One region of the Staphylococcus debuckii genome, then DNA from elsewhere that is predicted to be linked to it. Evidence: predicted binding sites of a transcription regulator. Region 1 holds the regulator's gene; each other region holds the start of a gene.

Region 1 (3,881 bases):
CAATTTCTGTTTCGCAATTTTCGATTTGACGTTCAATTTGACGTTGTTCACGTTTCTGGGCTTTTTGTTCTGAATAAGAGTTGGTAGTATTCTCAGATGCTTTCTTTTCAGCTTGCTCTGCTTCAGCCTTTGCTTGTAAAGCAGCTTTCTCTTCAGTTTTATCCAAGTAATATTGATAATCACCCGCATACATTGTGCCACCAGTTTCATCCATATCGAAAATTTTATTAGCGAGTTGGTTGATAAAGTATCTATCATGCGAAACGAAAATTAAGGTGCCTTCAAAATCTTGCAGTGCCTGTTCCAGCATTTCTTTTGAATCTATATCTAAATGGTTGGTAGGCTCATCCAAGATAAGCACATTATTTCTTTCTAACATGAGGAGGGCAAGTTGAAGACGTGCTTTCTCGCCACCTGATAAATCATTAATCACTTTTTTGACATCATCTTGCACAAATAAGAAACGACCGAGTACTGCACGCACATCCTTTTCTGGCATTGTAGGGTACTGATCCCATACATAATCGAGAATTGTTTTATTTGATTTGAATTCAGCTTGTTTTTGATCATAATAACCGACTCGTAAATTAGCACCATGACTAATTTCGCCACTAATTTTCGGAAGACGCTCAGCAATTGTTTTGATAAAAGTAGATTTACCTATACCATTAGGTCCGATAACTGCAATATGGTCGCCTTTTGTGACTTCAAGTGTAATAGGGGAAGTCACAGGATGATGTTCATAACCGATTTCTAAGTTGCGGATATGATAGACATCATTACCGGTATTGCGATCGAAAGCAAATTGGATAATGGCGCTTCTAGCATCTAACATTGGTTTATCTATACGTTCGATTTTTTCTAATACTTTACGTCGACTTTTTGCCATTCCGCTCGTCGAGGCGCGTGTAATATTCTTTTCCACAAAAGTTTCAAGTCGCTTGATTTCAGCTTGTTGCCGCTCATATTCTTGCATACGTTTTTCATAGTATTGATCACGTTGCGTAATAAACTTACTGTAGTTGCCGACATAATGTTGAACGGCTCCTAAAGCGACATCATAAATTTGGTTGACTGTTTTGTCGAGGAAGAAGCGGTCATGACTGATAATCACGATAGCGCCTTTAAAGTAATTTAAGTAATCTTCTAACCATTGTGTGGTTTCCATGTCTAGATGGTTGGTAGGTTCATCTAGTAGTAATAAGTCAGGTTCACTCAATAACATTTGAGCCAAAGACAAACGTGTTTTTTGCCCACCGCTGAAGTCATTGACTGGCCGATGGAAGTCGTCCTCTGTGAAATCTAAACCATGTAACACAGTTTTAATCTTGCTTTCATATTGATAACCCTCTAAGCGTTCGAATTGGTTAGAGAGGGATTCATATTTAGACATGTGTTCTTTAAATGTCTCAGTTTCGTAGGCATCCGCATGTTCAGCTAACCAATTTGTTTCTGCTTGCATATCTAATTCCATTTGCTTAAGTTTCGCAAACGGTTTCGACATTTCTTCCCAAACAGTATGATTAGTATCTAATGTCATTTGTTGCGTCAAATAACCTACTTTTAAGTTTTTGATTTTTGAAATATGACCTTCATCATAATTGTCAACACCAGCAATGATTTTCATTAGGGTAGATTTGCCGGCACCATTGCGACCGACAATACCGATTTTCTCATGACTCTTAACTTCAAAATGGACATCGCTGAAGATTTCTTCTCCATCAAAAGATTTAGAGACATCATTTAGTTGTAGTAATATCATGCCGTTTAATTTACGAGATAAAGTAGTTGTGGAATATCTCGTAGTCCTCCTTTCTTGGCTCTTTTAATCACTTACTTACCATTATAAGTGCTAAACTTGGATATGCCTATTAAATCTTCTTGATTTTCGAGTTTGAAAAATAATGCAGATTTACATTGAAATTGAAAGTGAATATTCAATTGTATTAAATTTGTTAGGATATCATGTGTTCAAATTATATATTTAATCGTATAATGATAACTACATTGCTGAAAAATAAGTGACAAATTTAACTGTAATTTATATGGATATTGTTTAAATTGTTCATAGAAAGTTACTTTTACAGTCATTTATTTTAGGGGGTATATAAGGTATACTTAGTTAATAAAAATGCTTTATTCCTTCTTGTTTAGGAAGATTAATGTAAGAACAATATAAAACAAAAACTATTTGCATATATCAATTTGTCCGTTGGAAACATATTTAAGCACAACTATTTCTGTGTAGTACCTTCGGGAAATTGAGAAATAGTTTAAAAGATGTGGGGGTAAACATAAATGAGTAATCAAAAAAATAATATTCCTCGTGCGACTTTAAAACGTTTGCCGCTCTATTACAGACTTGTCAACCAACTTCATGAAAAAGGCATTGACCGTGTTAATTCTAAGACAATCAGCGAGGCCTTAGATATTGATTCTGCTTCAATCAGAAGAGATTTTTCTTACTTTGGAGAATTGGGTAAGAAAGGTTATGGTTATAATGTTGAAAGTCTGTTAGAATTTTTCAAGAGTAAAATTAGCGAGCGAGATACCATTAAAATTGGTTTAGTGGGAGTAGGGAACTTAGGTAAGGCCTTGCTCTCATATAATTTCTCTATTCATGATGAGATGTTAATTACTGAGGCATTTGATGTACGTGATGATATTATAGGCCAGCAAATCGGCAATGTTGTTGTGAAAGATATGCAAGATCTTCAAAAAGCCTTGAAAAAAGCTGATTTGGATGTGGTTATACTTACAACACCTGGTCCCGCGGCACAAGAAGCTGCTAATCAACTCGTGCAGAGTGATGTCAAAGGTATCATGAATTTCACTCCAGTACGTATTGATGTGCCGGAAGATGTATCAGTTCATCAAATAGATTTAGGAATTGAATTACAATCTTTGTTGTTCTTTATGAATAATTTACGTACTAATAGCTAAAAAAGATTGCCAAAGCTATTGCTATTAAAAATAGAGTTGGGACCTCATAAGAAGTCCCAGCTCATTTTATTTGCCTGTAGAATGATGTCCATTCTTAATTTTAATAAGTTTTTAAGCTTTTTGAACTGTAATTGTCCAAGAAGCATCTCCAAGTTGTTCATAATTGGTTACTGGATAATTCTTTTCAGCTGCCCAATTCGGAATCGCTTCTGTTGCTTGCGTGCAGTCGAAGTCAATTTTCAACTCATCGCCGATTTGCAATTCTTCCATTTTCTTTTGTGCTTCAATTAGTGGGAAAGGACAAACCATACCTACTGTACCGAGTTCGTATAACATATAAACACCCCTTAATAAGTTTGAAATTATGATTGTGCTGCAGGACGTGCTGCATTTTGATGAGAAGACTTTTGTACGGCCTTCATAGGTTTGACGAATAAGAAGTAACTCATAAACCAAGTACCCAAAATCATAGCAGCTAAAGCAATCCAGCCTTGCCATGATAGAGCTGCTGTAGCTACTAAACCATTTCCGATTGAACATCCACCAGCTACAGAAGCGTCGAATCCCATAAAGGCACCGCCGATAACGCTATTACGCAATGTTTTCTTATCTGGAAGTCTCCAAGCGAATTCTCTAGATCCTTTGGCTGCGATATATGAGCCGATAAAAATACCAAGGACTAAGAACACTCCCCAGTCTAAGAAAGAAGTTTTACCAGATAAAATGAATTGTACAAGGTTGGAAGAAGGAGTTGTAATACCTAATCCGCCCTCACGTCCAGTTGAGTAACTCATCGGCCATGCAAGTAAAGCTATTAATCCGACTGCGATGGCAGCGACGAAAGGATGAAACTTCTTCTCAAAGAAGAAGTGACGTACGCCTGTATAGCGTTGTTTTAATTTTGGTACTGCAATTTTAGGTTTAGGCTTACGTAGTGT
Region 2 (3,881 bases), 1.2 Mb from region 1:
TTTGTTTGCCGATGCGCATTGCAGATACACAGCAGGCAATACCATAATCGTCACCATAGCTTTCGCGCATCAAGTCATCGTTTTCATATTGGATAGAGCTGGATTTAATACTCATTTCCGCACAATATGCTTTAAATTTTTCAGGTAAGCGTTGCGACCAGAGTACTGTCAAGTTCGGTTCTGGAGCAGGTCCTAAGTTATCTAAAGTGTGTAAGAAGCGGAAGGAGTTTTTAGTGACCATAGCGCGTCCATCTAACCCTACACCGCCGATTGATTCAGTTACCCATGTCGGATCGCCTGAGAATAGTTCATTATAATCCGGAGTACGTGCAAATTTCACCAAGCGCAATTTCATAATAAAGTGATCGACAATTTCTTGTACTTCACGTTCAGTTAATACACCCGCTTGTAAATCACGTTCTGCATAAATATCTAAGAAGGTAGACGTACGTCCTAAACTCATTGCAGCGCCATTTTGTTCTTTAATTGCAGCAAGATATGACAAGTATAGCCATTGTACCGCTTCTTTAAAGTTCTCTGCAGGTCGGCTGAGATCGAATCCATAACGTTCTCCTAATACTTTCAATTCTTTCAAAGCGCGATATTGTTCGGATAACTCTTCGCGTAATCGAATTGTGCTTTCATCCATTTCAGTAGACATATTATTAAAGTCTTTCAATTTTTCTTCCATTAAAAAGTCAATACCATACAAAGCAACACGACGATAATCTCCGATAATACGACCGCGACCATATGCATCAGGCAACCCAGTAATAATACCCGCTTTACGACAAGCCAACATTTCTTTTGAGTAGGCATCGAAGACACCTTGGTTATGTGTTTTACGTAAATCCGTAAAAATACGCTCTGTTTCTTCATCTAAATGATAGCCATATGCTTCACAAGCCGCTTTCGCCATACGAATACCGCCGAATGGCTGCATGGAACGTTTGAATGGTTTATCAGTTTGAACGCCCACGATTTGTTCTAACTCCTCATTCAAATAGCCTGCATTATGCGACAAAATCGTCGAAGCGACTTTAGTATCCATATCCCACATGCCGCCGCGTTCACGTTCTTCACGTGTTAATTCCATCACTTGATTCCATAAATCACTTGTAGCCCGTGTAGGTGATTCCAAGAATGATGAATCTCCGTTATACAACGTATAGTTCAATTGAATAAAGTTTCTCACATCTACTTCTGAAGCCCACTTACCTCGTTTAAAGCTTGCCCATGGCGTCGTTTTCTCTTTCATTGTTTCAACCATAATAATCCCTCCATTGGATTTAATGTGATGTGTTAAAGCTTGTTACCGTTTTCACAAATGAGTATACGGACTTTTGTGAAAAAAATCACTTAATTTCCGAAAGAATTAAACAAGGTGTGTCAAGGTTGTGAAACTGTATTATATATTTGTACTATACGATAGATAGTGTATTAGAACAGCAATCGTTTTATTTGCAAAAAATAAGAAGCTAAGACAATAGAATGTCTCAACTTCTGTGTATTATACTAGCAGACTTGGCCGGGTGCCGGGGCGGGACTACGAAATAATTTTTTGCTTCGCGCCAGCAATTATTTATAGCCTTGTTCTTTTAAATATTCTTGCAATACTACCGCTTGATTATGTTCTTCATCTTTAGCCGAATATAACAACACTACATCTTTACGCGCATCGTTAATGATACCTTCTAATACTTTCAATTCTTCGTGCTGCTCTTTATTATTTTTCAACTCATCAATGTATTTCTTTTTAAAATCATCAAATTTATCAGGATCATGTCCGAACCATTTCCGCAACTCTGTGCTGGGTCCGATATTCTTCATCCATTCATCTAAATTCGCATTCTCTTTAGACATGCCACGTGGCCAAACACGATCGACAAGTACACGCACACCATCATTTTGTGCTTTATCTTCATAAATACGTTCAATTTTAATAGCCATGCTAGTTCCCTTCCTTTTCAAAAAATTTTTCCGCTTCACTTTCTGAAATACCCTTGCTTTCTTGCTACAAACAAATTGTGTGTTTTGCAATTTTTTTCACTGTCAAAAAACATTACTGTGATAGAACAGTAATTTATGAATATTACAGCAATTTAAACAGGTTCACAATAACGTCACATGTGCAAATAATTTTATACCATATTTAGTGATTTTTATCACATTCTTTGTTAGAGTTATATGTGAAATAGATAACAAAGTTGTTGTAAGCGGATGCGCTGTTCAAGAGAACGTAGAGAAATGAACAGTTGATGGATATGCGCTTTTGGCAACGCTATCTATTCAATTATTTCATTTAGCGAAGGTTGGAGGATTCAGTGAGTTTTCTAACCTAGACGCTTAGCAGTGAACGAGATCACCTTAGATTCTGCAACTTAGAGTAGATTTAGATACAGAGATGCTGTGGTAGGAGTCTCTGTATCGCTGCTCCTTATTGATCCCTACGTTACCCCACGTAGTAATAAGGCAGCATCAAGTATATTTCAGGAGGTGACTTTCGATTTTCAGAAGATAATACACTGTGTCGGCTCCCCCGTAGATACAGTGGGCATGCACAATTTTATATTCAAGCAATGAATCATGAGTGAGTTTCCCCAAGCTCACAGCATTCAACAAACGGCAGACACATTCGTTATTGAAACCGGCTCCCCAACCGTTTTCAACCAACTCCCAATAAATCCCTGTTTGGGTCTGCATGATAAAACAAGTCTTGAATATAATTTGTGAAGATCTGCTGATTGTTGAAACATTTGTATCATGAACTTTAATGCTTAATTCACATGAAGACAGTTCGAATGGTAGAGGATTCGACATCGGATTCACTGAATTAAGAATTGATTACCCCTTATAATTGTAGGCAAAGTAAGTAATCAAGCATTAACAACAATCCTATTAAATGCACTCCTATTAAATATACTAAGATAACATTGTGCCGGACACCTCCCCTTTAGGGTCCGACATAACTCCTGATAAAAAATTGATATTGTTAAACTGCGAGAGAAGGTTTCCCCAAGCCTTCTCTTTTTTTGGTTATTGCTTCAATTCTTTGTTGATCACATCTACTAAAGCTTTGTTTTTAAAATAATTCACTACCCATATAATGGCATACACGAAGATAAAAATACCTGTGAAGAATAAGATGTCAGCTAAAGTTAATGGAAACCATCCTGCTAATATGGCAAGGGGCAGAAATCCAATATAGCAAATGACAATATGGAGAACTGTCTTTTTTAATAAACTCCAATCTGAAGCGTCGTAAATCATACTCGCTAAACCAAATAACACACCAATCAATCCCCATATAACGACTGCAATCAACATAATCATAGGTTCAGACAAATGAGTTTCATATAAATGTCCCATCAATGAAACAGGCGATACCGGAGAATAGTGTCCTTGTCCAAAAATGCTGGAAAATATGACTGATAATATTGTGCCGATAACAACGCCTATACAAAAATCATTCATAAGTGGTTTCATTATTTTTTTCATAATTTTAACCTCGCCTTCAATTTTTTTAAATAACGTCTTGAGGAATAAGTGGCTTCTCCATGTTTCAACGTAATATGAATCATGCCATTCGCACCTACACTCAAATATTTGATATTACGAATATTCAATATCTCTGACTTTGAAATTCTAATGAAATAATGCGGAAGTATCTCTTCTAATTCATATAAAGGCTTTGAAATTTGCAAGCATTGTGTAGGTGTCCAAGCATATAATTTCTTATTTTCTGCTTTAATCTGTAATACTTCTTCAATCGGTAATTGAAAAACACGCTGATATTGGTTTTTACCAGTTAAAGTGATGAGTGTCTCATCTTGTTCGGCACATGCGATAATTTCTTTAATTTTTTGCGAAGCATCTTTTGC
Region 3 (3,881 bases), 170 kb from region 1:
TACATAAATACAGAAATTATAATTATCGTCAGCAATTGCGTAAGCTAAATCAGTTCTGAAGCCAAATAACATTTGGAATTCGAAACTATCTCTATCAATATTATTATCTTCCACAAACTTTTTCACATGATCGATGATTTTATCATCATGTGTAGCGATAGATGTAAAATTCTTCGCATTTTTCAGTCTTTTTTCAATCAAAGAAATGTAATTTGCATCAATATCTTCTTTATTTTGATAAGCAATCGACGCATTTTCTTTATATGCACCTTTTACGAGTCTTAATCTGATATGAGGATATTTTTCAACCATATCTTCAGCTGTATACAGATAGGCTTGAATCACCGTACCTACATTATCATATTCTTTAGAAATATCATCTAATACATGTAAGATATCATCTAAGCCTGCAAATTTTTCAGTATCGATATTTACATGTCTGTTATCTAATTCTTTCGCTTTAGCTACAATTTCTCTAAGGTTTTTCTCAGCTAAGTCTAAATCGAATTCAGCGCCCAACTGACTGATTTTAACCGAGAGATGTGCTTTAACATCATTGTCATGCATTGCTTGCAGAACATTTAAGATGATGTCCTTTTCGATTAAGCTTTCTTCTTTTGTTCCGACAAACTCACCCAAACAATCCACAGTAACTGTAATTCCCTTGTCGTTAAGTTCACGGATTTTTTCAATTAAATCATCTAAGGAGTTGCCGACTACAACTTTGCTTGCCCCTAATACTGGACCATATTTCTTTGCTGAGGTATTTAGAAATGTATTATTAGACAAACCGATGAAAAAATCTTTAACTAGTGACATAGATATTCCTCCCATACAACTATATTGAAATTAGTGTATCATGTTTCAATAAGGTATGAAAACGTTAACAATATATAAAAATACACAATATAATATCATATTACAAAAACTGTAAATAATGTTAGAATAATTTTTCATCAAATGATTTAAATAATACTTCACTAAAAAAAGAGAGAATGAGTTCTAGATAGATTTTGAGGCCTTTATTTTGATACAATAAATTTAAATAATATGAGTAGAAGGGTAGTCGTTGATATGTGGAAGTGGGAAACAGAAAGTGAAGCGAAAGGTGTCATCGTCATTGCACATAATTTATTGGAACATACAGGTAGATATGCCTATGTCATCACTTCATTAAGAAGAAATGGATATCATGTAATTATGGGGGATTTGCCTGGTCAAGGTCAAACTTCTCGTTCTAATAAAGGTCAGATTGACAACTTTGAAGTCTATCACGAACATATCTTAGAATGGTTGAGAATAGCCAGCGAATATAAATTGCCGACATTTTTGATGGGAGTAGGTCTAGGCGGCCTGATTACATTGAATCTGTTAGAAAGAACAGAACTGCCGATTGAGGGCATTATACTTTTATCTCCATTGACAGCATTTCAGAAAAATAACAAAACACGTAAAAATATGCTGACTTCAAATATAGGTGCAGGAGTAAAAGATATGCGCTTTAATTTAGGGATCGAACCAGAACATTTAACTAGAAATGAAGAAGTTATTGAAGAAACTAAACAAGATGGATTGATGTTGAAGAAAGTTTCGTACCATTGGTATAAAGAAGTGGTCAATGTGATGAGAAAGACTATGGAGCATTTAGAGGATATTCAACAAATCCCAATGTGTTTGATGTATGGGAAAGACGATAAAATTTTAGACACAGATGCCATATTAGAAATAAAAACACGTGTCAAAACGGACGAACTTTATTTTAAAGCGTGGGATGGTTTGTATCATGAAATTCATAATGAACCGGAACGTCCTTTAGTGATGCGTTATATATTAAGTTATTTGAATAATAAAGTGAATGCATTAGGTTTTATTCCTGATGATGTAGATGATCAGATAGAAATTTAATAAGTATAAAGAAGCGGATCTCTAAAATTGAACTCTCAAAATTCAATTTTAGAGGTTTGCTTTATAGGTGTATGTTTTAAAGTCCTTTTTTATTTGCTTTTACAAATTTACAGCTTTTATAATTACTGTTAAATTCAGCAAAAAAGCATTGCTTTTTCAGTAATAACCTGTTATCTTGAATATGTGAAATTAATCACATAAGGAAAGTGATTTTTTTAAAAAGGAAGGGTAAGTATATGAATAATGTTAAAGCAAACAAAGTAGTATTAGTGGGCGATGGAGCTGTAGGTTCAAGCTACGCATTTGCTATGGTCGCTCAAGGGGTTGCAGATGAATTTTACATCGTAGACATAGCAGAAGAAAAAGTTAAAGGTGACGTATTAGACTTGAATCATGGAATGCCATATGGCGAATCTCCATCGATTGTTAAATCTGGGTCATACGCTGATTGTTCTAATGCAGATTTAGTAGTTATTACAGCTGGTGCTGCCCAAAAACCAGGTGAAACAAGATTAGACTTAGTAGAAAAAAATACTAAAATCTTTAAATCTATCGTAGGACAAATCATGGACAGTGGATTTGACGGTATCTTCTTAATCGCTGCCAACCCAGTAGACGTGTTAACTTACGTAACTAAAAAAGTTTCTGGATTGCCAAAAGAACGTGTTATCGGTTCAGGTACTATTTTAGATACAGCGCGTTTCAAATATGAATTAGGAGCAGAATTCGGTGTAGCGCCTGAAAGTGTGAATGCTAGCATTATTGGTGAACATGGCGACTCTGAATTAGCTGTATGGTCTCAAGCTAGTATTGCAGGTCAAAATTTATACGATATTTTAAAAGAAGATCCTGCAAGAGAAAAACGCATCGAAGAAATCTTCTTGAATACTCGTGATGCAGCTTATGATATTATTCAAGCCAAAGGTGCAACATACTATGGTATCGCTATGGGATTATTGCATATTACTAAAGCTATTTTGCGTAACCAAAATCTTGTATTGACTGTTTCAAGTTATTTAGAAGGCGAATACGGCAATAAAGATGTATATATTGGCGTTCCAACACTTGTAAACCGTGCTGGTGCTGTGAAAATTTATGAAACTCCATTAAATGAAAAAGAAACTCAAGAGTTTAATCACTCAGTTGAAGTATTAAAAGATATTACTAAAAGTGTAGATAAATTATTTCAATAATTAAATGAAGCGGAGCACGACATTAACAGGGTCCGGGACATTACAATTACAATGTCCCGGACCCTGTTTACTTATCTTTTTTCAATAGCGCAAATATATGGTGGATTGTTGCGTTGATTAATAAAGCCGTATTGTAAAATGTGTGCTTGTTGCTGATCAAAATTTTCTAGATAGTGATAAACTGTTTCGCTTTCGATTTTCCCTTCAGGATGCCCTGGATAAATTACAAGCACAATAATGCCTTCTGGTGCAAGCATTTCAAAGATATTTTCAATTGCTTGAATAGTTGTAGCAGCTTCAGTCACAATATGTTTATCACCTTTAGGTAAATAACCCAAATTAAAAATCGCTGCATCAATAGGGCAATCAGCGGCTTCGACATACTGCTTTACATTTTGATGGCCATCATGAATCAAAATGGTATTCTGACAATCTTTAACTTTCTCACGTGCAGCTTCAATTGCGTCTTCTTGAATATCAAATCCGTAAACTTTCCCATTTGGCACATGTTCGGCTAGAAACAAAGTATCATGGCCGTTACCGCATGTTGCATCGATTACTGTGCTCTTTTCATCGATATGAGAAAGTATAAGCGACTTAGCAAAAGGTAAAATACGTTCTAATTTCATTTGGTTAATTAACTTCCTGTTCTTTCTTGTAGTGTTGACCTTGTGCTGAATGACGTCTTGCTAATTCGGCATCGATCGCGTTCAATACTTCCCATTTATTAACACTCCACATAGGACCTACCATTAAATCAATAGGGCCGTCTCCAGTAATACG
Region 4 (3,881 bases), 250 kb from region 1:
AGCTGGACGAGTCAAGATTTGTTGTAAGAAAATGTCAGCAATAGAATCTTTAATGATGATTTTACCATCTGCTACGGCTTGATCTTGAATTTTGTTTGCTTCTTCTTTACCTTTTTCATCCACTAAACGATCATATTGTTGCCATGTGAATACTTTGTCGCCGAATTCATTTTCAGCTAAATCGTAACCCCATTGTTTGAAAGCACCTTCAGTGAATTTCATGATGTTACCTTTGTGTACTAAAGTTACTGATTTGCGGTTGTTATCTAAAGCGTATTGGATTGCAGCACGCACAAGACGTTCTGTACCTTCTTTAGAAACTGGTTTCACACCGATACCTGAAGTTTCAGGGAAGCGGATGTTTGTTGCACCCATTTCTTCTTGTAAGAATTTAATTAATTTCTTAGCTTCTGGAGTGCCTTCTTTGAATTCAATACCTGCGTAGATATCTTCTGTGTTTTCACGGAAAATAACCATATCAGTATCTTCTGGACGTTTAACAGGTGAAGGTACACCTTTGAACCAACGTACAGGACGTAAGCAAGTAAATAAATCTAATTCTTGACGTAATGCAACGTTTAATGAACGAATTCCGCCACCGATTGGTGTAGTTAGCGGTCCTTTGATAGCAATTAAATATTCTCTGATTGCTTCAAGTGTTTCTTCAGGAAGCCATTTCCCAGTATTATCATACGCTTTTTGGCCTGCTAAAATTTCTTTCCATTCAATTTTCTTGTCGCCATTATAAGCTTTTTCAACTGCAGCGTCTAAAACACGACGAGATGCTCTCCAGATGTCTGGGCCGATTCCATCACCAATGATGAATGGAATAATTGGATTGTTCGGTACTAATAAACCGTCTTCTTGTTTAACAATTTTTTCTGGTGCCATTAATAATTCCTCCGTAACTTAATTAATAAGGTGTTTCAATTTCAGAATCAAAAATAATATATTCTATCTTTCTTCGATTGGAACATATACACGATTAGTTTCGCCAATATATTTTGCACGTGGTCTCATAATACGATTATCTCTGTATTGTTCAAAGATATGTGCTAACCAACCTGAAGTACGGCTGACCGCAAATATTGGAGTAAATAAATCATGCGGAATATTCATACTATGATAAACAGTCGCACTATAGAAATCGACGTTGGCAATAATACCAGTACGTTCTTTCATAATATCTTCAATTTTCACTGAGATATCATATAAGTGTTTTTGACCTGTTTCATCTGTAATTTTCTTACTCATTGTTTTCAAGTATTTCGCACGTGGATCGCCATCTTTATAAACACGGTGACCGAAGCCCATAATTTTTTCTTTATTTGCGAATTTTTTGTCTAAATATGGTTCTACATCATCAACTGATTTGATTTCAGAAAGCATATTCATTACGCGTTCATTAGCACCGCCATGTAAAGGCCCTTTCAATGAACCGACTGCAGCTACGATACCTGAGTACATATCTGATAATGAAGATACTGCACAACGTGCTGTAAATGCAGAAGCATTCAATTCATGGTCAGCGTGTAATACCAATGCTTTGTTAAATGCTTCTTCTTCGATATCAGTAGGCACTTCCCCACGTAACATGTACAAGAAGTTTGCTGCATAGCTTAAACCTTCTTTAGGTTTAATAGGTTCTTTTCCTTCACGAACGCGTTGGAAAGAAGCTACTAACGAAGCCATTTTAGCTTGAATTCTAATAGCGCGTTCTAATTTTTCTTCATCAGTTTCACCTTCAGCATTTTCATCAAAATGCGCAATGTATGAAACTGAAGTTCTTAATGCTGTCATCGGATGTACATTATTAGTAGCATAGTCTTCAAAGTGTTCATATACTTTGTCATCTAATGTAGCATACTCGTATAACTTTCTTTTCAATTCATCTAACTCGTCTTGCGTAGGAAGTCTATAGTTCCATAATAAAAAGATAATTTCTTCAAATGATGCGTTTTCTGCTAAATCATCGATGTCGTAACCGGCATATGTCAGTTGGCTATCGATAATTGAGCTCACTTTTGTTTCAGCTGCAATTACCCCTTCTAAACCTTTTTGCAATTCTGCCATATTAATTTCCCCTTTTCTATAACAAATTGAAATGGCTTTCATTTAGTATTATATCCAATTATCGCGATTTTGTGAACAATTAAGCAACTCTTATAAACATGTAAATCTACATACTTATCAAGTGTTTATGGAAGAATAGTCTAGTTATAGCCTTGCATACGTGCACTTATTACATTTTAATTGTTTTAAGTTCCTTAAAACATAGTTTTAGGATATGTCATTTTAAATATTTATCATTCATAATAACTATATTTCATTGCGAATTGCATGAAAATTTGTATTATTCTCAAAAAACATTTGTCATTACCTTCAAATATGTGCATAATATTGATGAGGTGCAAAAAGGGAGTTGTTTGAATATGGCAAATAATAATTTACAAAGAGAACTGAGCAATCGTCACATTCAACTGATTGCTATCGGCGGAGCAATTGGTACAGGGTTATTCTTAGGGGCTGGACAAACGATTGCTATGACAGGTCCTTCCATATTACTAACATACATTATCGTTGGATTAATGTTGTTTATGTTTATGAGAGGATTAGGAGAAATTTTAATTTCAAACACCAATTTTAAGTCTTTCGCAGATGTTACAAATGAATATATCGGGCCTTTTGCAGGATTTGTAACAGGATGGACATATTGGTTCTGCTGGATTATCACTGGAATGGCCGAAGTTACAGCCGTTGCGAAATATATAAGTTTCTGGTGGCCGGCTATACCTAACTGGGTAAGCGCACTATTCTGTGTACTATTACTTATGGTATTTAACTTATTCAGTGCTAAAATTTTCGGGGAATTAGAATTTTGGTTTGCAATCATCAAAGTTACTACTATTATCGTACTTATCGTTGTAGGCCTTGTCATGATCTTCATGGCCTATAAAACACAATTCGGGCATGCTTCATTTACTAATTTATATGAACATGGTATTTTCCCTAAAGGAGCTACAGGATTCTTCATGTCCTTCCAAATGGCAGTGTTCTCCTTTGTTGGTATAGAAATCATCGGGGTAACTGCTGGAGAAACTAAAGATCCTACTAAGACAATACCTAAAGCAATTAACAGTGTACCAATGCGTATCCTTTTATTCTACGTCGGTTCATTAGCGGTGATTATGTCAATCATTCCATGGAATAAAATGGATCCTTCAGAAAGTCCATTTGTTCGTTTGTTTGCCTTAGTCGGCATTCCGTTTGCAGCTGGAATTATCAACTTTGTAGTATTAACTGCTGCTGCATCATCTTGTAACAGTGGTATTTTCTCTAACAGCCGTATGTTATTTGGTTTAGCGAGACAAGAACAAGCACCACCGATTTTCAGATCTACAAATAAAAATGGTGTACCTCATATCGCAATTTTAGTTTCTTGTGCGCTATTATTAGTGGCTGCTTTACTTAACTATATCTTCCCAGATGCTACATTAGTATTTACTTATGTTACTACTATTTCAACAGTACTATTCTTAGTAGTATGGGGATTAATCACTTATGCATATATTCGTTATCAAAAACGTGATCCAGAACAACATAAAAATTCAATTTATAAATTACCTGGCGGAAAAATTTCTGGTTACATCATTTTATTATTCTTCGTCTTTGTACTAGGATTACTTTTCGTCAACCCAGTAACACGCGTAGCAATCTTTATTTCACCTGTTTGGTTTATTCTTCTAGGATTTATGTATTGGAGATATACGCAACAAGTGAAGAAACATAATGGTTAAATTTTTATAGAAACAAGCACCTTTATCCATTAAATACGAATGAGCACCTTCTATAGAATTGTGGCGGTTCCAAAAGTTCAACTT

What was found. The regulator Rex, encoded in region 1, represses fermentation and respiration genes when NADH is low (regulators of the CRP and FNR family bind a similar motif). The targets are predictions, from matches to a motif close to TTGTGAAATATTTCACAA.
Region 2: a site for Rex is predicted at 1,344-1,361, ahead of pflB (formate C-acetyltransferase). Genes of this name have one in related genera too.
Region 3: a site for Rex is predicted at 2,087-2,104, ahead of CNQ82_RS08630 (L-lactate dehydrogenase). Genes of this name have one in related genera too.
Region 4: a site for Rex is predicted at 2,143-2,160, ahead of CNQ82_RS08305 (citrate synthase). Genes of this name have one in related genera too.

Annotation. Positions count from the first base shown of each region.
Region 1 covers NZ_CP033460.1:2,011,322-2,015,202, reverse strand. Annotated here, with positions in the region: gene CNQ82_RS09665 (ABC-F family ATP-binding cassette domain-containing protein) at 1-1,762, opposite strand, end outside; gene CNQ82_RS09660 (redox-sensing transcriptional repressor Rex) at 2,299-2,943, shown strand; gene CNQ82_RS09655 (sulfurtransferase TusA family protein) at 3,055-3,279, opposite strand; gene CNQ82_RS09650 (YeeE/YedE family protein) at 3,306-3,881, opposite strand, start outside.
Region 2 covers NZ_CP033460.1:766,336-770,216, reverse strand. Annotated here, with positions in the region: gene pflB (formate C-acetyltransferase) at 1-1,270, opposite strand, end outside; gene CNQ82_RS03395 (DUF488 domain-containing protein) at 1,579-1,950, opposite strand; gene CNQ82_RS03390 (DUF3021 domain-containing protein) at 3,037-3,486, opposite strand; gene CNQ82_RS03385 (LytTR family DNA-binding domain-containing protein) at 3,495-3,881, opposite strand, start outside.
Region 3 covers NZ_CP033460.1:1,836,953-1,840,833, reverse strand. Annotated here, with positions in the region: gene CNQ82_RS08640 (proline dehydrogenase family protein) at 1-819, opposite strand, end outside; gene CNQ82_RS08635 (alpha/beta fold hydrolase) at 1,075-1,905, shown strand; gene CNQ82_RS08630 (L-lactate dehydrogenase) at 2,142-3,098, shown strand; gene mnmM (tRNA 5-(aminomethyl)-2-thiouridylate-methyltransferase MnmM) at 3,170-3,727, opposite strand; gene mnmL (tRNA modification radical SAM protein MnmL/YtqA) at 3,732-3,881, opposite strand, start outside.
Region 4 covers NZ_CP033460.1:1,758,059-1,761,939, forward strand. Annotated here, with positions in the region: gene icd (NADP-dependent isocitrate dehydrogenase) at 1-891, opposite strand, end outside; gene CNQ82_RS08305 (citrate synthase) at 955-2,073, opposite strand; gene CNQ82_RS08310 (amino acid permease) at 2,433-3,797, shown strand.